Regions from separate parts of the Microbacterium sp. LMI12-1-1.1 genome, predicted to be linked through region 1. Evidence: predicted binding sites of a transcription regulator. Region 1 holds the regulator's gene; each other region holds the start of a gene.
What was found. Region 1 encodes HrcA, which represses chaperone genes, less so after heat shock. Its sites were predicted from a motif close to TTNGCACTCGNNNNNNNCGAGTGCNAA; they were not measured.

Region 1 (6,026 bases):
CGGTCAGGCGTTCCGGAACCGGTCGCGCAGCTTGGCGAACAGACCCTGGTGGAACTCCGAGAGCCGCGGGGCGGGCGCCTTGGTCCGCTTGGCGAACTCCTCGATGAGGGCTCGCTCCTTGTGGTCCAGGCGCGTGGGCGTCACGACATGCACGCCCACCCTCAGGTCTCCGCGCTGCGAGCCGCGCAGCGGGGTGATGCCGCGACCCTTGATCGTCAGGATGTCGCCGGCCTGCACCCCCGGCCGCACCTCGAGGTCCACCGCACCGTCGAGCGACTCGATCGTCGTCGTGGTGCCCAGGATCGCGTCGGGCATGGACACCTCGAGCGTGGCGAGCAGGTCGTCGCCGTCGCGGCTGAAGACCTCGTGGGGCGAGACGGTGACCTCGATGTAGAGGTCGCCGTTCGGGCCGCCGGCGGGGCCGACCTCGCCCGAGCCGGGAAGCTGGAGCCGCAGGCCGGTCTCGACGCCGGCGGGGATGTCGAGCGACACCGTGCGGCGCGCGCGCACGCGGCCCTGACCCTGGCAGGTCGCGCAGGGGTAGGGAATCGTGGTGCCGTAACCCTGGCACACGTTGCAGGGCTGCGTCGTGACGACGTTGCCGAGAAGGCTCCGCACCTGCCGCTGCACGTTTCCGGTGCCGTGGCAGATGTCGCACGTGACGGGGCTCGTCCCCGGCTGGCAGCACGATCCCTGACAGGTCTCGCAGAGCACCGCGGTGTCCACCTCGATGTCGCGGTGCGTGCCGAACACGACGTCGCCGAGCTCGAGCGTCACACGTACGAGGGCGTCCTGCCCGCGCTCACGCCGCGATCGCGGGCGCCCGCCACGCGAGCCGCCGGCCGCGCCGAAGAAGGTCTCGAAGATGTCGTTGAAGCCGCCGAAGCCGCCGGCGCCGCCGAAAGGCGACTCGCTCCCGCCCATGTCGTACCGGGCCCGCTGATCGGGGTCGCTCAGCACGTCGTACGCGTGCGTCACGAGCTTGAACCGCTCGGACGCGTCCTCGCCGGGGTTCACATCCGGGTGCAGCTGTCGGGCCAGCTTGCGATACGCCTTCTTGATCTCGTCGGTGGTGGCGTCGCGTGCGACGCCGAGGACCTCGTAGTGGTCAGCCACTTTCGCCTTCCTGCCGCGGCGCCGCCGCGGAATCGATGATGCGCGTCAGCGTCAGCGGGAGTTGTCGTCCTGCTCGAGCATCCGCGTGAGGTAGCGCGCGACGGCACGGACCGTCGCGAGGTTCGTGGGGTAGTCCATGCGCGTCGGGCCGAGCACACCGACGCGGGCGAGGGATCCCGTCGCGTCGTAGTCGCTGGCCACGACGGAGGCCTCGGCCAGGCCGAACGCCTCGTTCTCGCGGCCGATGCTCGCGGCGAGACCCTGCTCGTCGGCCACCATCTCGCCCATCAGCCGCAGCAGGGTCACCTGCTCCTCGATCGCCTCGAGGAGGGGGTAGATGCTGCCGCGGAAATCGGATTCGCTCCGCGCGAGGTTCGCGCTGCCGGCCATCACGAGCCTGTCCTGGCGGAACTCCTCGAGCTCTTCGGCGACCGCGCGGATGATCTCGTCCGTCGCTCGCTCGTGCGCGGGTGCCTGCGCATCCGGCACCTCGAGCCGCTCGGCGATGCGCTGGAGCCCCTCGCGGACGGGCCGGCCGACCAGCAGCGTGCCGAGGCGGGCGCGGATGTGCGCGAGGTCGGTGTCGTCGAAGTCCTCTCCGACGAAGGTCAGCCGCTGCGACACGCGGCCGGTGTCGGTGACGACGATCACCAGCATCCGTCCCGCGCCCAGCTGGACCAGCTCGACGTGCGTGACGTTGGCGCGGGCGAACGACGGGTACTGGACGATCGCGACCTGACCGGTGAGCTGCGTGAGGGCGCGCACGGTGCGCACGAGCACGTCGTCGAGATCGCCGGAGCCGTCCAGGAAGGACGCGATGGCCGAGCGCTGCGCCGACGAGAGCGGGCGGATCTCGGCGAGGTGGTCCACGAAGACGCGGTAGCCCTTGTCGGTCGGCACGCGTCCCGACGACGTGTGGGGCGCGACGATGAGCTCCTCGTCTTCCAGCAGAGCCATGTCGTTGCGGATCGTCGCCGCGGATACGCCGAACGCATGCCGCTCGACGATCGTCTTGCTGCCGACCGGCTCACGCGTGTCGACGTAGTCCTGGACGATCGCCCGCAGTACCTGCAGACCTCGCTCGCTGACCATTCCGCCTCCTCACGCTGCTGTCGGCACCAGGGCGTCTGGCACTCGCATGACTGGAGTGCCAATTCTATCCGATGACCCCGTCAGGATCGCCGAACGACGCCGCGCCCGGCGAAGCCGCGGCGGGGCGCCGCGCGTGGTCACTCGGTCAGCGCGCGCACGACGGCGTCCGCCAGCAGGCGTCCCCGTCGCGTCAGCACCACGCGCCCGCGCAACGCCGTCGGACCATCGATGAGGCCGTCCGCGATGAGCGCGGCGACCGCGTGTCGCCCCTCGCCCTGCAGTTCGCCGACCGGGAGCCCTTCCCGGACCCGTGTGCGCAGCAGCACGCTCTCGAGCGCTCGGGCATCGGCATCCGGGGTCTCACGTCCGGCGGCGGGCGACTCGCCCGCGGCCAGCCGCTGCGCGTACGCCGCGGGGTGCTTCACGTTCCAGAACCGCACTCCCCCGATGTGGCTGTGGGCCCCGGGTCCGAAGCCCCACCAGTCCGATCCCACCCAGTACGCGAGGTTGTGCCGAGATCGGTGCGCGGCGTCGCGGGCCCAGTTCGACACCTCGTACCAGTCGAACCCCGCGCCCGCGAGCAGGTCGTCGGCGAGCTCGTACATGTCGGCCTGCAGATCGTCGTCGGGCGCGGCGACCTCGCCGCGGCGGATCTGGCGCGCGAGCTTGGTGCCGTCCTCGATGATCAGGGCATAGGCCGAGATGTGGTCGGGCTCCAGCGCGATGGCGGCCTCGAGCGACGAGTGCCAGTCCGCGAGCGACTCACCGGGAGCGCCGTAGATGAGGTCGACGCTGACGTCGAGACCGGCGTCTCGGGCGGCCGCGACGGCGGTGCGGACGTTCTCGGGGTCGTGCGTGCGATCCAGCGCCGCGAGAACGTGCGGAACGGCGGACTGCATGCCGATCGAGAGCCGGGTGACGCCGGATGCCGCCAGCTCGGCCGCGACCGCCGGCGAGACGGTGTCGGGGTTGGCCTCGACCGTCACCTCGGCGCCCTCGACGATGCCGAAGGTGTCGCGGACGCCGCCGAGCATGCGAGCGAGATCGCCCGGGGGCAGCAGCGTCGGCGTGCCGCCGCCGAAGAACACCGTCGTGGCCGGGCGGTTTCCGCCCGCGCGCTCGAGCACCGGCGCGGCCAGCGCTATCTCGGTCAGGAGCGTGTCGGCGTACTGGTCCTGGCGCGCGCCCCGCAGCTCGGACGCCGTGTACGTGTTGAAGTCGCAGTAGCCGCAGCGGACGCGGCAGAAGGGCACGTGCAGGTACACGCCGAAATCGGTCGCGGGATCGATGCGGATGCCCGACGGGAGCGAGCCGTCCGCGGGAACAGGCTCGCCGAGCGGAAGAGCGGAGCCCATCAGCGGCTCACGCGGGGGTCGTGTAGAGCGGTGAGATGGCGCGCAGGTACCGCGAGAACAGCTCGCGCCGACGGCGCTTGGTGAGCCCGGGCAGCACGCGATAGAGGACCGCGCGCGGCGCATCGAACGCCCGCACCGTGAACCACACCTCGTCGTTGTCGTACCAGTCGAGCATGAACGACTCTTCGCCGCTGACGACCGAGTCGCTCACCGTGCCGAGCGCGAAGCCGACGCGACGGGGCTCCTCCACGGCGAAGATGACACGGAGCTCGGCGTCGGCGCGCAGGCCCTTGACGCGTCCGTCGACGCGGATGGTCGTGCCCGCGCTGACGTACGGCGTGCCGTCCGCGTCGAAGCGCTGCTCAGCCTCCGAGCGGCTGGGCGCGACCGGCGTGCCCTCGGCATCGAAGCTGACGCCCGAGTACATCGGGCCCGATGCGGGGCGCACGTCGCTCAGCTCGAGGCCTGCGCCGCGCTGGGCGGTCCACGACAGCAGCGCTTCGCCGGCGGCACGGAATCTGGCTTCCCCGCTGCCGATGCGCCACGACTGCTCCGCCGGGAGGCTGCGCTCCGGCGGGTAGTGCATCAGATCCGGCGCCTGCGTCGCCCCGACGGCGGCGTAGTCGACGGTGTCGTCACGGAAGGTTCCTCGACGCATGCAGACCAGCCTACTTGGCGCCCTTTCCCTCGACGTCACCCGAGAGCGCGGCGATGAACGCCTCCTGGGGGACCTCGACGCGACCGACCATCTTCATGCGCTTCTTGCCCTCCTTCTGCTTCTCGAGGAGCTTGCGCTTGCGCGTGATGTCGCCGCCGTAGCACTTGGCGAGGACGTCCTTGCGCATGGCGCGGATGTTCTCGCGGGCGATGATGCGCGCGCCGATGGCCGCCTGGATGGGCACCTCGAACTGCTGGCGCGGGATCAGCTTGCGCAGGCGCTCGGTCATCATCGTGCCGTAGGCGTAGGCCTTCTCGCGGTGGACGATCGAGCTGAACGCGTCGACCTTGTCGCCCTGCAGCAGGATGTCGACCTTCACCAGGTCGGCCTCCTGGCTGCCCGCGGGCTCGTAGTCGAGGCTCGCATAGCCCTGCGTCCGGGACTTCAGCTGGTCGAAGAAGTCGAACACGATCTCGCCGAGCGGCATGTTGTAGCGCAGCTCGACGCGCTCCTCGCTGAAGTACTCCATGCCCAGCAGCTGCCCGCGGCGCCCTTGACACAGCTCCATGACGGTGCCGACGTAGTCCTTCGGCAGAAGGATGGCGGCCTTGACGACGGGCTCGCTCACCGTGGCGACCCGGCCGTCGGGGTACTCGCTGGGGTTCGTGACCGTCACCTGCTCGCCGGTGTCGGTGGTGACCTCGTAGATGACGGAAGGTGCGGTCGTGATGAGGTCGAGATCGAACTCGCGCGCGAGGCGCTCGGTGATGATCTCGAGGTGCAGCAGCCCCAGGAAGCCGCAGCGGAAGCCGAAGCCCAGCGCGACCGACGTCTCGGGCTCGTACTGCAGTGAGGCGTCAGAGAGCTTCAGCTTGTCGAGGGCCTCGCGCAGGTCGCCGTAGTCGCTGCCGTCGATCGGGTAGACGCCCGAGAAGACCATCGGCTTGGGATCGGTGTAGCCCGCGAGCGCGTCGACGGCGGGCTTGCGCGCGGTGGTGATGGTGTCGCCCACCTTGGACTGGCGGACGTCCTTCACACCGGTGATGAGGTAGCCGACCTCGCCGACGCCGAGCCCCCTCGTCGGGACGGGTTCGGGACTCGACACGCCGATCTCGAGGAGGTCGTGCGTGGCCTTCGTCGACATCATCTGGATGCGCTCGCGCGGCTCCAGCTTGCCGTCGACCATGCGGACGTAGGTCACCACACCGCGGTAGGAGTCGTACACGGAGTCGAAGATCATGGCGCGGGCGGGGGCATCCGCGTTCCCCTTGGGTGCCGGGATCTGCTCGACGATGCGGTCGAGGAGAGTCTCGACGCCCATCCCGGTCTTTCCCGACACGCGCAGCACATCGTCGGGCGAGCCGCCGATGAGGTTCGCGAGCTCGGCGGCGAACTTGTCGGGGTCGGCCGCAGGCAGGTCGATCTTGTTGAGCACGGGGATGATGTGCAGGTCGTTCTCGAGCGCCAGGTACAGGTTCGCGAGCGTCTGCGCCTCGATGCCCTGCGCCGCGTCGACGAGCAGGATCGCGCCCTCGCACGCCGCGAGCGACCGCGAGACCTCGTACGTGAAGTCGACGTGGCCGGGCGTGTCGATCATGTTCAGCGCGAACGTCTGGTCGCCGGTCGCCCACGGCATCCGCACCGCCTGCGACTTGATCGTGATGCCGCGCTCGCGCTCGATGTCCATGCGGTCGAGGTACTGCGCACGCATGTCGCGGTCGGAGACGACGCCGGTGATCTGCAGCATGCGGTCGGCCAACGTGGACTTGCCGTGGTCGATGTGGGCGATGATGCAGAAGTTGCGG
Region 2 (6,026 bases), on a different contig from region 1:
CGCCTTCGAGACGGGAGCGTCGCTCCGGGGGGTCGGCTTCCCGGCCTTCGGATTCGCCGTGCCGCCCGACCCCTTGTCCGGCTCGGGCGCCGTCGCCGTCTCGGGGGCGTTCGTGTCACCGGCGGGCTCCACCTGCGCGGCGGCCTCGGCCTCGGCGTCGGCGTCGGCGGGTGCGGGAACCTGCTCCCAGCCCGACAGTGACAGGAAGGTGCCGCTGCCGTTGCCGAGCGTCATGGTGCTGCCGAAGACGATCGCGGCGGCGACCAAGGCCGCCGCGGCAGAGATGGCGATGTAGTGGCGCGCGCCGTGAGCCGACGATGCCGCGACGGGGGCGACCGGTGCCGCGAGCGCAACGCCGGCCGGCACGAGGAGCTCCAGCCCGCCGGCCGAGGCGCCTTCGAAGACGACGAGTTCGCCCGGAGCGGCGATCTCGCGATCCATCGCGCGGATGAGCGCCGTGTGGGCCGCGCCGAGCGCGATGGACGCCTTCGGATCCGCGTCGATCGCGGTCGGGCGGTCCAGATGCTCTGAGATCCGTTGCGTGACCAGCGGGATCCGCGATGATCCGCCGATGAGCAGCACCGACTCGAGCTGCTCGGGGTCGACCTCTGCCGCTTCGAGCGCATCCTCGAGCACGTCGACCGTCTGTGTGACGTACGGATCGATCATGTCCTCGAACTCGGCGCGCGTCAGCCGCACGCTCGAGCGGCCGGCCTGCAGCAGGACTGGGATGACGACGTCGGAGTCGAACGACAGCGCCTCTTTGGCGTCGACGCATTCGCGACGAAGCTGCGACAGCGCGACCCGCGCGTCGGCGGACGAGTCGTCCAGCGCCTCGGGCGAGACCTCCGCGGAGCGCAGCACGTGGCGCACGACGGCGTCGTCGAAGTCGGCGCCACCGAGATTGTCGAGTCCCATCGGCTCTCCGACGAGCTCGAACGAGGTCTCGGTCTTGCGCAGCAGCACGCAGTCGAACGTGCCGCCGCCCAGGTCGTAGACGGCGAGGGTCTCTCCGGGCTCGAGCACGCGCGACGCCTCGTAGTGCCGCGCCGCAGCCTCGGGCTCGGTGATGAACTCCACGTCGCGGATGCCGAGCGCGGCGAGCGCCGAGCTGATCGTTCCCACACGGTGCGGACCCCACATGGCAGGATGCGTGACGATGACACCTGCCGGCGCGCCACCCTCGCGTTCGGTCACCGCGTCGATGACGCCCGCCACGGTCTGCGCGTACAGCTGCTCGGCCGGGATCGACTGGTCGCCCACGACCAGCGGCACGTCGTCGCCGATGCTGCGTTTGAACTCGCGGATCAGTCGCTCGGGCGCGGTGACGCCGCGGCGTTCCGCCGCATCCCCGAAGAGGAGATCACCATCCTCGGCGACGAAGACCACCGTCGCGACGCTGTCCGCGCGTCGCCCGAGTGGAAACGCCGCAGCCGTGATGCTGCCGTCCGAAGCGACGCGCGCTGTCGCTGCCCCCAGCCTGCTGGTCCCAAGATCCACAGCCAGGAAATACCGCTCAGCCATGTTGAAGCATGCCCCCACATCGTGTGCGAGCTCCCCCGAACTCGCAGCGTTCTCACTCCCCAGAGAGTGAGCCGCTGCTGTGATGATACGCCGGAGCCCGACAAAGCCTCAAGGGCATGTAACAGTTGTGTTTCCGCCAGGTGTCTGCGACGCGCGCGATGTGACGTCCCGATTGGCACTCACGTTGCATGAGTGCCAGACCGTTGCCTAGACTGTCATCAGCACTCTCAACGTCAGAGTGCTAACGAGTCTTAGTCTCAAGAAAGAAGAGGTAGACCGTGTCGGTTTCCATCAAGCCGCTCGAGGACCGCATCGTCATCAAGCAGGTCGAGGCCGAGCAGACCACGTCCAGCGGTCTGGTCATCCCCGACACCGCCAAGGAGAAGCCCCAGGAGGGCGAGGTCGTGGCGGTGGGCCCGGGTCGTATCGACGACAACGGCAACCGCATCCCGCTCGACGTCGCCGTCGGCGACCGCGTGATCTACAGCAAGTACGGCGGCACCGAGGTGAAGTTCGGCGGTGACGAGCTCCTCGTCCTGTCGGCTCGCGACGTCCTGGCAGTCGTCGTTCGCTGAGTTCCGCACTGCGCGTGACCTCGAGGGTCGGATGCTTCGGCATCCGGCCCTCTCGTCATGTCCGGAGTCTTCGGGCGGCGCCGCATGGCAGGATTCCGTGCAGGCTCGGCAGGGAAGGGATGCCGCGGGCCGGCGCAGCGGGCCGGCACCGCGCGGGGCGGGCGTAGGCTGACTCGGTGAGTCGCGAGCAGTCGTCCCCGTCGGAACGTGGCACCGTGGACGGGCTCGACCCCTCGACCGCGCTGGACCTCGGTGTGACGACCGGCAGCCGTCGGGTGGCGGATGCCGCCGCCGAGGCGCGCGAGCGCACGCTGGGCGGCGTCTACGCGTTCAGCGCGTATCTGCTGTGGGGTTTCCTGCCGCTGTACTTCCTGCTGCTGGCGCCGACGGGTCCGTGGGAGATCGTGGCGTGGCGCATCCTGCTGTCCCTCGTCTTCTGTGCGCTGCTGCTCACGGTGACGCGCACGTGGCCGCGGCTGGCGGCGATCTTCCGGCAGCCGCGTGTGCTGGGGCTCACCGTGGTCGCGGGTCTCCTGATCTACGTCAACTGGCAGGTCTTCATCTACGGGGCGCTGAGCGACCAGGTCATCGAGACCAGCCTCGGCTACTTCATCAATCCGATCGCGACCGTGCTGCTCGCCGTACTGGTGCTGCACGAGCGTCTGCGCGCGACGCAGTGGGTGGCGATCGGCATAGCCGCTGCGGCGGTGGCCGTGATCGTCATCGGCTACGGCGACTTCCCGTGGATCGCGCTCACGCTCGCGGCGTCGTTCGGTGTCTACGGGCTGGTGAAGAAGAAGGTGGGTCCTTCGGTCGACGCCGTGAGCGGTCTCACCCTCGAGACGCTGTGGCTCACGCCGATCGCGGTCGTCGTGCTGGCGATCGTGGGCGCGACGGAGGGCCTCACGATGGGGTCGAGCGGATGGCAGCACACCGTGCTGCTGAGCCTGACGGGCGTCATCACCGCCGTGCCGCTGCTGCTCTTCGCCTCGGGCGCCCGCCGCGTGTCGCTGACCACGATCGGGCTGCTGCAGTTCGTGGCACCGATCCTGCAGTTCCTGATCGGCTGGCTCGTGCTCGGCGAGCCGATGCCCCTCGAGCGCTGGATCGGCTTCGCACTCGTGTGGGTGGCGCTGATGGTGCTCACCGTCGACTCGGTTCTGCACGCCCGGCGTTCGCGCGCCGGCGCCTGAGATCAGCGCACGAGGCGGGCGATGGCCTGCGTGGCCTCGGTGATCTTGGCGTCGGCGGCCTCGCCGCCCAGGCGTGCCGCATCCACCACGCAGTGTCGCAGGTGGTCGTCGAGCAGGCCGACGGCGACGGCCTCGAGCGCGGAGGTCAGGGCGCTGATCTGCGTCAGGATGTCGATGCAGTACTTCTCGTCCTCCACCATCTTGTGGATGCCGCGAGCCTGCCCCTCGATGCGCTTCATGCGATTGAGGTACTTGTCCTTGTCGGTGATGTAGCCGTGGTGCGAGGCGTCGCCCTCCGGCGACGCGGCGTGGTCGAGGGTCGTCTCGCCGTGCGTGTCCATCGTCATGTCTGTGAGTCCTTCATTCTGAACAACGTCCATCAAGTATCTGGGCAGGATCGGCGAGCAGGTCGCAGCTCGGCTAGGAGGCGGCGATCGCCTCCGCAGCAGCGGGCGCTTTCGCCCGCGAGGGATCGGGTCGGCCGCCGGAGAGGCTGCGGAACCGCCGCAGCCGGAGGCTGTTGCCCACAACGAAGACACTCGAGAATGCCATCGCCGCTCCCGCGATCATAGGGTTCAAGAGGCCGAGCGCCGCGAGCGGCAGCGCCGCCACGTTGTAGGCGAAGGCCCAGAACAGGTTGACCTTGATCGTGCCGAGCGTCGCGCGCGACAGGCGGATGGCGTCGGCCGCGCTGCGCAGGTCGCCGCGCACCAGGGTGATGTCGGATGCCTCGATCGCGGCATCCGTCCCCGTTCCCATCGCGAGGCCCAGGTCGGCCTGTGCGAGAGCCGCGGCGTCGTTCACGCCGTCGCCGACCATGGCGACGACGCGCCCCTCGGACTGCAGCTGGGTGATGACGGCGACCTTGTCGTGCGGCAGCACCTCGGCGATCACGCGCTCGATACCGACCTCGTCGGCGATCGCACGGGCCGCTGCGGCGTTGTCGCCGGTGAGCAGCACCGGGGTGAGCCGGAGTGCCCGCAGCTGGGCGACCGCCTCGGCGCTCGTCGGCTTGACCTGGTCGGCGACCACGAAGAGGCCTCGCACCTCTCCGTCCCACGCCGCCAGCACCGCGGTGCGTCCCAGCCCTTCGGCCGACGCCTTCGCGGTGGCGAGCTCCGTGGGCAGGGCCAGCGCCCAGTCCGCCAGCAGCGACGCGCGTCCGACGAGCACGGCGTGCCCCTCGACGACGCCCGACACGCCCTTGCCCGGAACGTTCTGGAACGACTCGACCGAGGGGAGCGGTCCGGTCTCGTCGGCGGCGCCGCGTGAGATCGCCTGCGCGATGGGGTGCTCGGAGGCGTGCTCCAGCGCTCCGGCGAGACGCAGCAGCTCGGTACGGGCGCCGGCTGCGGCATCCGACGTCACGGTACCGCGCGCGACCACGACGTCGAGGAGGGTCATGCGACCGGTCGTGACGGTGCCCGTCTTGTCGAGCACGACGGTGTCGACGGTGCGCGTCGACTCGAGCACCTCGGGACCCTTGATCAGGATGCCGAGCTGCGCGCCGCGGCCGGTGCCGACGAGCAGCGCGGTCGGGGTGGCGAGGCCCAGGGCGCACGGGCACGCGATGATCAGCACGGCGACGGCCGCGGTGAACGCCATCGACGCGGAGGCGCCGGTGAGCAGCCACCCCGCGAGCGTCGCCAGCGCGATGAGCAGGACGATGGGCACGAAGATGCCCGAGATCCGGTCCGCGAGGCGCTGCACCTGGGCCTTGCCCGACTGCGCGTGCTCGACGAGGCGCGCCATCTGGGCCAGCTGGGTGTCGTCGCCCACGCGCGTCGCGCGCACCACGAGGCGCCCGCCCACGTTGACCGTGGCGCCGACGACGGCGTCACCCGGGGCGACCTCGACGGGCACGGACTCGCCCGTCACCATCGAGGCGTCGACGGCCGACGTGCCCGAGGCCACGACGCCGTCGGTCGCGATCTTCTCGCCCGGCCGCACGACGAACTCGTCGCCGACGTGCAGGTCGGCGACGGGCACACGGACCTCGTCACCCGTCGGCCGCAGCACCGCCACGTCCTTGGCGCCGATCTCGAGGAGGGCGCGGAGGGCCGCGCCGGCGCGGCGCTTGGACCGCTGCTCGAAGTACCGGCCGGCGAGCACGAACGTGGTGACCCCGGCGGCCACCTCGAGGTAGATGTCGCCGGCCCCGTCGCTGGGGGTCACCGACCACTCGAACGCGTGCGTCATGCCGGGCATGCCGGCGTGGCCGAGGAACAGGGCGTAGAGCGACCAGAGGAACGCGGCCGAGACGCCCAGTGAGATGAGCGTGTCCATCGTGGCGGCGCCGTGGCGGAGGTTGATCCACGCGGCCCGGTGGAACGGCCAGGCGCCCCACACGACGACGGGGGCGGCGAGCGCCAGCGACGCCCACTGCCAGTAGGTGAACTGCAGCGCCGGGATCATCGCGAGCAGGATCACCGGTGCCGACAGCACGATCGACCCGATGAGGCGCTGGCGCAGGCTCGTCAGCTCGGGATCGGCCACGTCGGGCGCGGGCTCGGCGGCGGGCGGGGCCGGAAGGGCGGCGGTGTACCCGGTCTTCACGACCTCATCGATGAGTGCCTGCGGGTCCAGTCCCGCCGGTACGCTCACGAACGCCTTCTCGGTGGCGTAGTTGACGGATGCCTCGACCCCGTCCAGCCGGTTGAGCCGCTTCTCGATCCGTGCGGCGCACGACGCGCACGTCATCCCGCCGATCTCGAGTTCGACCCGGGCGGGAGTC
Region 3 (6,026 bases), on a different contig from region 1:
TCGACCGGCAGCGGGAGCAGGAACGCCTCCTCGTGATCGGGCTCGACGACGAGCAGGCCGTCGGGCTTGCTGACCGCGCTGGCGACCTTGGCGAGGAACTTCGTCCGCGCGACCCCGACAGAGATGGCGAGTCCGACCTCCGTGCGAACCCGCTCACGCAGGCGCACGGCGACCTGCTCGGGCGTGCCCGCGATGCGTCGCAGACCGCCGACCTCGAGGAAGGCTTCGTCGATCGAGAGCCCCTCCACGAGCGGTGTCGTATCGCGGAAGATCGCGAACACCTCACGGCTGGCCGTGGAGTATGCGTCCATCCGTGGGGGGACGACCACCGCATCCGGGCAGAGCTCGCGGGCCTGCCGGCCGCCCATCGCAGTGCGCACGCCACGGGCCTTCGCCTCGTAACTCGCCGCCAGCACCACGCCACCGCCGACGATGACGGGTCGTCCGCGCAGTGCGGGCGCGTCGCGCTGCTCGACCGAGGCGTAGAAGGCGTCGAGGTCGGCGTGCAGCACGGTCGCCTCGCCCCGCATCCCGCCCTCCCGCCGATCATCCCCATGCGGATCATCGCACCTACCGGGGACACCACACCTCGGGCGCCAGGTCAAGCCCCAAGACGCCGTGGCGCCCCACGGGATATCCCTGTTCCACAGACAAACCCCCACTGCTTGAGGTGAGCAGCCATGATCACAATCGGATCAGCTCTCCGCTCCGTCGGAGACTCCCTGAGGAGGCTCTTCGACCGTCGGCGCCCGCGGCGGAGCACTTGGAAGGCGACGCTCGCCGACGTCCGCCGTGCCGAGGACCACCACTTCCCGGATACGTGAACGCTCGCGCGGCACTGCGTGAGCGCGGGATGCCTCATCCGTCGTCAGTGGATCGGGCAGCGTGACGGCGCCCCGCCCGCCCGCACGCGTGCTCCCGATCTCGGCATCGTCGGAAGCCGGCGGCGGTTCACGGAGAGCCCGGAGTCGAGGACTGTCAGCCGGGGATCGCTCAGCACGGCTATCGCGGCCGCGAGGCCGGCGATCGCGAGCTTCTCACCCGGGCAGCGGTGGCCGGTCGCCACTTCGGCGCCGCCGTGCGGGATGAAGGCTGTCAGCGCCTCGTAGTCCTCGACGCCACGGAACCGCTCGGGGTCGAAGGCGGCGGGGTTCTCCCACGAACCGGCGTCCATGTCGGTGCCGAGGATGTCGAGCACCACCCGACCGCCGGCGGCGAGGTGCTGACCGTCGAGCTCGACGTCCTGCTTCGCCCATCCGGGCAGCATCGGCACGAAGGGCGCGGTGCGCCGGACCTCTTGAGCGAACATGATCGCGAGGGGACCGCCCACCAGCGTCGCCCGCTCCGCCGTCTCGGCGGCGATGCGAGCCCTCCACTCGGGCCGGTCGTGCAGCTCCTTGGCGGCGAAGGCGACGAAGCGCGCGACGGCGATCATCGGACGCATCGAGTTCTGCAGCTCCACCCCTGCGAGCTGTGCGGGCAGCAGCTCACCGGCGGGATCCCTGTGCCAGGCCCAGGAGTGGAGCGCCGTCCCCTCCGCCGCGGCGAGGTCGCCCGCGCGCACGGCCTTGATGAGGCGTCGCGCATGCCGGTCGGACCAGCGTCGGTTCACCGCAGCGGCGACGTAGGCAGGGGAGTAGGACGCACCGAATCCGTCCACGATCTGCGCGAGACGCGCCGCCCAGCGGGTCTTCGCGGCGGGGGTGCCCGGCAGTCCGGCCCACACCATGATCGCCCGGCCCAGTGCACCGACTGCCGCATCGTAGGCGGTGCGCTCGCCGCCTTTGAGCCAGGCGTCGAGCTCGTGGCGCCATTCGCGCTCGAGCAGCGGCTGCAGGCGCTCGACCTCGGCATCCTCGTACGCCACGTCGACGAACGTCGCTTTGCGATGGCGGTGCTCGTCGCCGTCGAGGCTGTGCACGGATCCGTGTCCGAACAGCGTGTTCTGCACGATCGCGGGCATCGCACCGTGCCGGGCGATGCGCGCCTGGTCGTAGAACACCGCCACGCCCGCTGAGCCGCGCACGAGGAGCGCGTCGCGGCCCAGCAATCGCATCGGGGCGGACCGCGCACCGTCGCGGACCCGTCGCCAGATCCGCTCGCCGAAGTCATAGCCCTGGACGAGGACGGACAGCGAGTCGTCGGCGAGCGGCGGCCTCATCGCGGCGGCCGCATCAGCAGCGCTCGGGCTTCACCGGCGGACGATGCGGGATCGGTATGGGCCGGGTGGTCCCAGAGCTCCGGCGACCGTGGCGGATCAGGTCGCGCAGCACCGCGTCGGCGGTGCGGTAGTGGGTGGGCAGGCCGACCGGGTGCAGCCAGAGCACATCGACGCCGTCCCAGGCGGCCTCGCTGACGCAGGCGACGACGCTTCTCGCGTCGGTCGTGGGGACGTGCGCGTCGCGGATGATCCACGTCGACTGATCCACGCGCTGCAGGTCGTACTGCCGCCCTGTCGGACGAACCTGTGGTTCGAGCATCACCATCGTTCGCTCACCTCTCCTGTCCGGTGCCGGACCACGGCGATGCGGATGTCGCTGTTCTCATTTCGGTGCCTCCACGCTGATGCAGCGAGTCGATTCTGGTCGACAACAGGCCGGGTGTTCTCGGGGTTGACAAACCCCGCTCGGGGACTGCGAGCCGGCTATTTCCGGGGGCCGCTGTCGATCCGCTGCGCCGCAATGGGCAGTGCCACCGCCAGCGAGATGCAGAGGACTCCGGCGACGAACACCAGCGCCGGCAGGAACGGGGCCGCGAAGGCCGAGCCGACCAGGTACATGCCGCCCAGGAGCAGGATGAGGTAAAGGACGAAGAGCATCGCGGACCCTCTCTCGAACCGCCTCCGTCGCGTGCGCGCGGGGCTGGTACCTGCCTATCGCAACGCCGCACGATTCACCAGAGGCAACGGTGCGCCGTCGGCGTCGCACGGCAGTCATCACACTGCATGCGCTGGCCGCCCGAGTCGAGGCATCCTGCCTCTCACGACTCGGTAACGGCGTGCAGTTCGCATCGACTGCGGCGTTAGCCTGGTGGCGATGAGCGCCTATGTCTCGGCGTTCGAGCTGTTCTCCATCGGCGTAGGACCCTCGAGCTCCCACACGGTCGGCCCCATGCGGGCCGCCCATGACTTCGTCGTCCGCCTGCGCGAGGCCGGCGTGCTGCCGCAGGTCGGCCGGGTGACCTGCACGCTGTACGGCTCGCTCGGTGCGACCGGCATCGGCCACGGGACACCCGACGCGGTCGTCGCCGGGCTGCGGGGACTCGAACCCGAGACGGTGGATCCGGATGCCGTGCGCTCGGCGTGGGGCGCCTGGCCCGACGGGCAGCCGCTCGAGCTCGCCGGCATCCAGCCCGTGCGCTTCGAACGCGGCGACGTCGTGTTCGCACCGCGCACGCGGCTGCCCGGTCACCCGAATGCCATGACGCTCGAAGCGTGGACCTCGGCCGACGACGGGCCGGCGCGCGCGGTGGCCGCGGCGGGCGTGCGCGAGACCGGATCGTCGTCGGTGACGGCTGTCGCTCCCGCCACGGATGCCGGACTCCTCGTCCGCGAGACCTACTACTCCGTCGGCGGCGGGTTCATCCGTCGTGAGGGCGATCCGCCGACGAGCGCGGGGCCCGCGGGCTCGGGTGCGGGCGTGTTCCCCCTGGACTTCGCGAGCGCCGAGGAGCTGCTGGCGCTGTGCGATGAGCGCGGCATCACGATCGCCGAGGCGGCACGCCTCAACGAGGAGGCCCGGCGACCCGACGAGGAGATCGCCGCGGGCCTGGATGCCATCTGGGATGCGATGGCCGCCTGCGTCGAGGCGGGCCTCGGAACCGGCGGCGTGCTGCCGGGGATGCTGGGTGTCAAGCGACGTGCGGCGTCGATCCGCGAGCAGCTCGAGGCTGCCGAGGCCGACGGCCGTCGTGAGCTGCCGGGGGAGTGGCTGGGCGCCTTCGCGCTCGCCGTCAACGAAGAGAACGCGGCGGGCGGAAGGGTCGTCACGGCGCCCACGAACGGCGCCGCCGGCATCGTGCCCGCGGTGGCGATGTACTGGTGGCGCTTCCTCGCCGATTCCGGGCTCGGCGCGGGCAACGCGGTCACCCCGTACGGCGAGCTCGTGGGCAGCGCCCTGCTCGGGTATCCCGGCCAGGCCCCTGGCTCTCCCGAGCCGGCGCAGTGGAGCGAGGAGCAGAGGGCTGAGGCGAACCGTCGCCGCGGCATCCGTCGGTTCCTCCTCACCGCCACCGCGCTGGGTTCGCTGTTCAAGGCCAACGCCTCGATCTCGGGTGCCGAGGGCGGCTGTCAGGCCGAGGTGGGATCGGCCTGCGCGATGGCGGCCGGTGGGCTGACGGCCGTCATGGGTGGAACCAACCGGCAGATCGAGAACGCGGCCGAGATCGCGATGGAGCACCACCTCGGTCTGACGTGCGACCCTGTCGGCGGTCTCGTGCAGATCCCCTGCATCGAGCGCAACGCCATCGCCGCGTCGACGGCCGTGACGGCGGCGCGTCTCGCGCTGCGCGGTGACGGCTCGCACTACGTCTCGCTCGACGCCGTCGTCGAGACCATGCGGCAGACGGGCATCGACATGTCGCACAAGTACAAGGAGACGAGCGAGGGCGGCCTCGCGGTCAACGTCATCGAGTGCTGACGAACTGTCTGGGCGTTTCGTCTCGCTTCGCTCGCTCAACGACCGGTCGTTGAGCGAGCTTGCGAGTCGAAACGCAGAGACGAACCGCGCCCGTGTTCGTTCACGGCGAACGCGGACCCATCTAGCACTCGCATGGTGAGAGTGCTAATCTGAACGTAGTTGAGCCAAGTGGGCTCAACTTCTGGACAGAGAGGAGATTCCCATGGCAACCTACGACCCGTTCCGTGACCTCGACCGTCTTGCGTCGAGTCTCTTCGACACGCGCCGCGGTCCGCGCCGCATGCCGATGGACCTCTACCGCGACGGCGACCACTACGTCCTGACCGCCGACCTGCCGGGCATCGACCCGGGCTCGGTCGACATCGATGTCGACGGCCAGCTGCTGACGATCCGCGCCGAGCGCACGCTCACCAGCGGCGACGACGTCAAGTGGATCACCCGCGAGCGCGAGGCGGCGAGCTTCCTGCGCCAGCTCAACCTCGGCCAGGGCATCGACACCGAGCGCATCTCGGCCAGCTATGACAACGGCGTGCTGAGCGTGACGATCCCGGTGAGCGAGAAGGCCAAGCCGCGCAAGATCGAGGTGACGTCCGAGGGTGGCACGCCGACGATCCAGGCGCACGAGTCCAACGACGCGCCGCAGCCGATCGAGCAGTAAGCGCTCTGACAGTGGATGCCTCGTCCCGGCCGGGACGAGGCATCCGTCGTTCCCGGCGCCTACGTTCGCGCCGCGCCCGTGAAGTGGCGGCGGCATCGCGCCTGGTACGACTCGATGCCTCCCACCTGGTCGCTCGTCGGAGTGAGCGGATCGCCGGCGCCGCCGGCCGACAGTCGCTGATGGAACGCCGCGTCCTCACCGCACACCGCGCACACCGCCGTGAGCTTCAGGACGTCCTCGGCGATCGCCATGAGCGCCGGCAGCGGCTCGAACGGCCGGCCGTCGAAGGTGACGCAGAGGCCCGAGACGACGACGTCGACGCCTTCCGTCACCAGCGCATTCACGGCGTCGATGAGGTCCGGCCCGAAGAACTGCGCCTCGTCGATCGCGACCATGTCGAGCGCGCGGCCCTCGACCGAGGCGACGAGCGCTTCGACGTCGGGCACCGAGCGTGACGGCACGCTGAGCCCGGAGTGGGAGCTGACCTGCCCCTCGCCGCGACGATCGTCGAGGGCGTGGCTCACGACATCGACCGACAGGCCGGCGATGCGGGCGCGGCGGACGCGACGCATGAGCTCCTCGGACTTGCCGGCGAACATGGGACCTGCGACGACCTGCAGCCTCGCCTGAGTGCGCGTGTGCATGGCGCCCAGACTACGTCCGACCGGAATCGGATCACGTGGCCGCCAGTCGACTGCCGACGTAGGCTGACCCCGTGGTGGAGTACGTCG

Region 2: the regulator HrcA is predicted to act here: its motif matches at 1,697-1,723, upstream of groES (co-chaperone GroES).
Region 3: the regulator HrcA is predicted to act here: its motif matches at 4,759-4,785, upstream of MRBLMI12_RS05110 (Hsp20/alpha crystallin family protein).

What each region holds. Positions count from the first base shown of each region.
Region 1 is NZ_JBEGIA010000015.1:391,329-397,354, reverse strand. Features, by position in the region: gene dnaJ (molecular chaperone DnaJ) at 4-1,116, opposite strand; gene hrcA (heat-inducible transcriptional repressor HrcA) at 1,168-2,208, opposite strand; gene hemW (radical SAM family heme chaperone HemW) at 2,346-3,563, opposite strand; gene MRBLMI12_RS15815 (DUF1990 family protein) at 3,571-4,221, opposite strand; gene lepA (translation elongation factor 4) at 4,232-6,026, opposite strand, start outside.
Region 2 is NZ_JBEGIA010000016.1:796,249-802,274, reverse strand. Features, by position in the region: gene MRBLMI12_RS21640 (Hsp70 family protein) at 1-1,389, opposite strand, end outside; gene groES (co-chaperone GroES) at 1,803-2,099, shown strand; gene rarD (EamA family transporter RarD) at 2,375-3,292, shown strand; gene MRBLMI12_RS21625 (metal-sensitive transcriptional regulator) at 3,295-3,633, opposite strand; gene MRBLMI12_RS21620 (heavy metal translocating P-type ATPase) at 3,713-6,026, opposite strand, start outside.
Region 3 is NZ_JBEGIA010000001.1:1,046,286-1,052,311, reverse strand. Features, by position in the region: gene dinB (DNA polymerase IV) at 1-530, opposite strand, end outside; gene MRBLMI12_RS05130 (cytochrome P450) at 869-2,161, opposite strand; gene MRBLMI12_RS05125 (hypothetical protein) at 2,175-2,480, opposite strand; gene MRBLMI12_RS05120 (hypothetical protein) at 2,645-2,818, opposite strand; gene MRBLMI12_RS05115 (L-serine ammonia-lyase, iron-sulfur-dependent, subunit alpha) at 3,036-4,637, shown strand; gene MRBLMI12_RS05110 (Hsp20/alpha crystallin family protein) at 4,840-5,295, shown strand; gene MRBLMI12_RS05105 (thymidine kinase) at 5,355-5,939, opposite strand; gene MRBLMI12_RS05100 (TetR family transcriptional regulator) at 6,011-6,026, shown strand, end outside.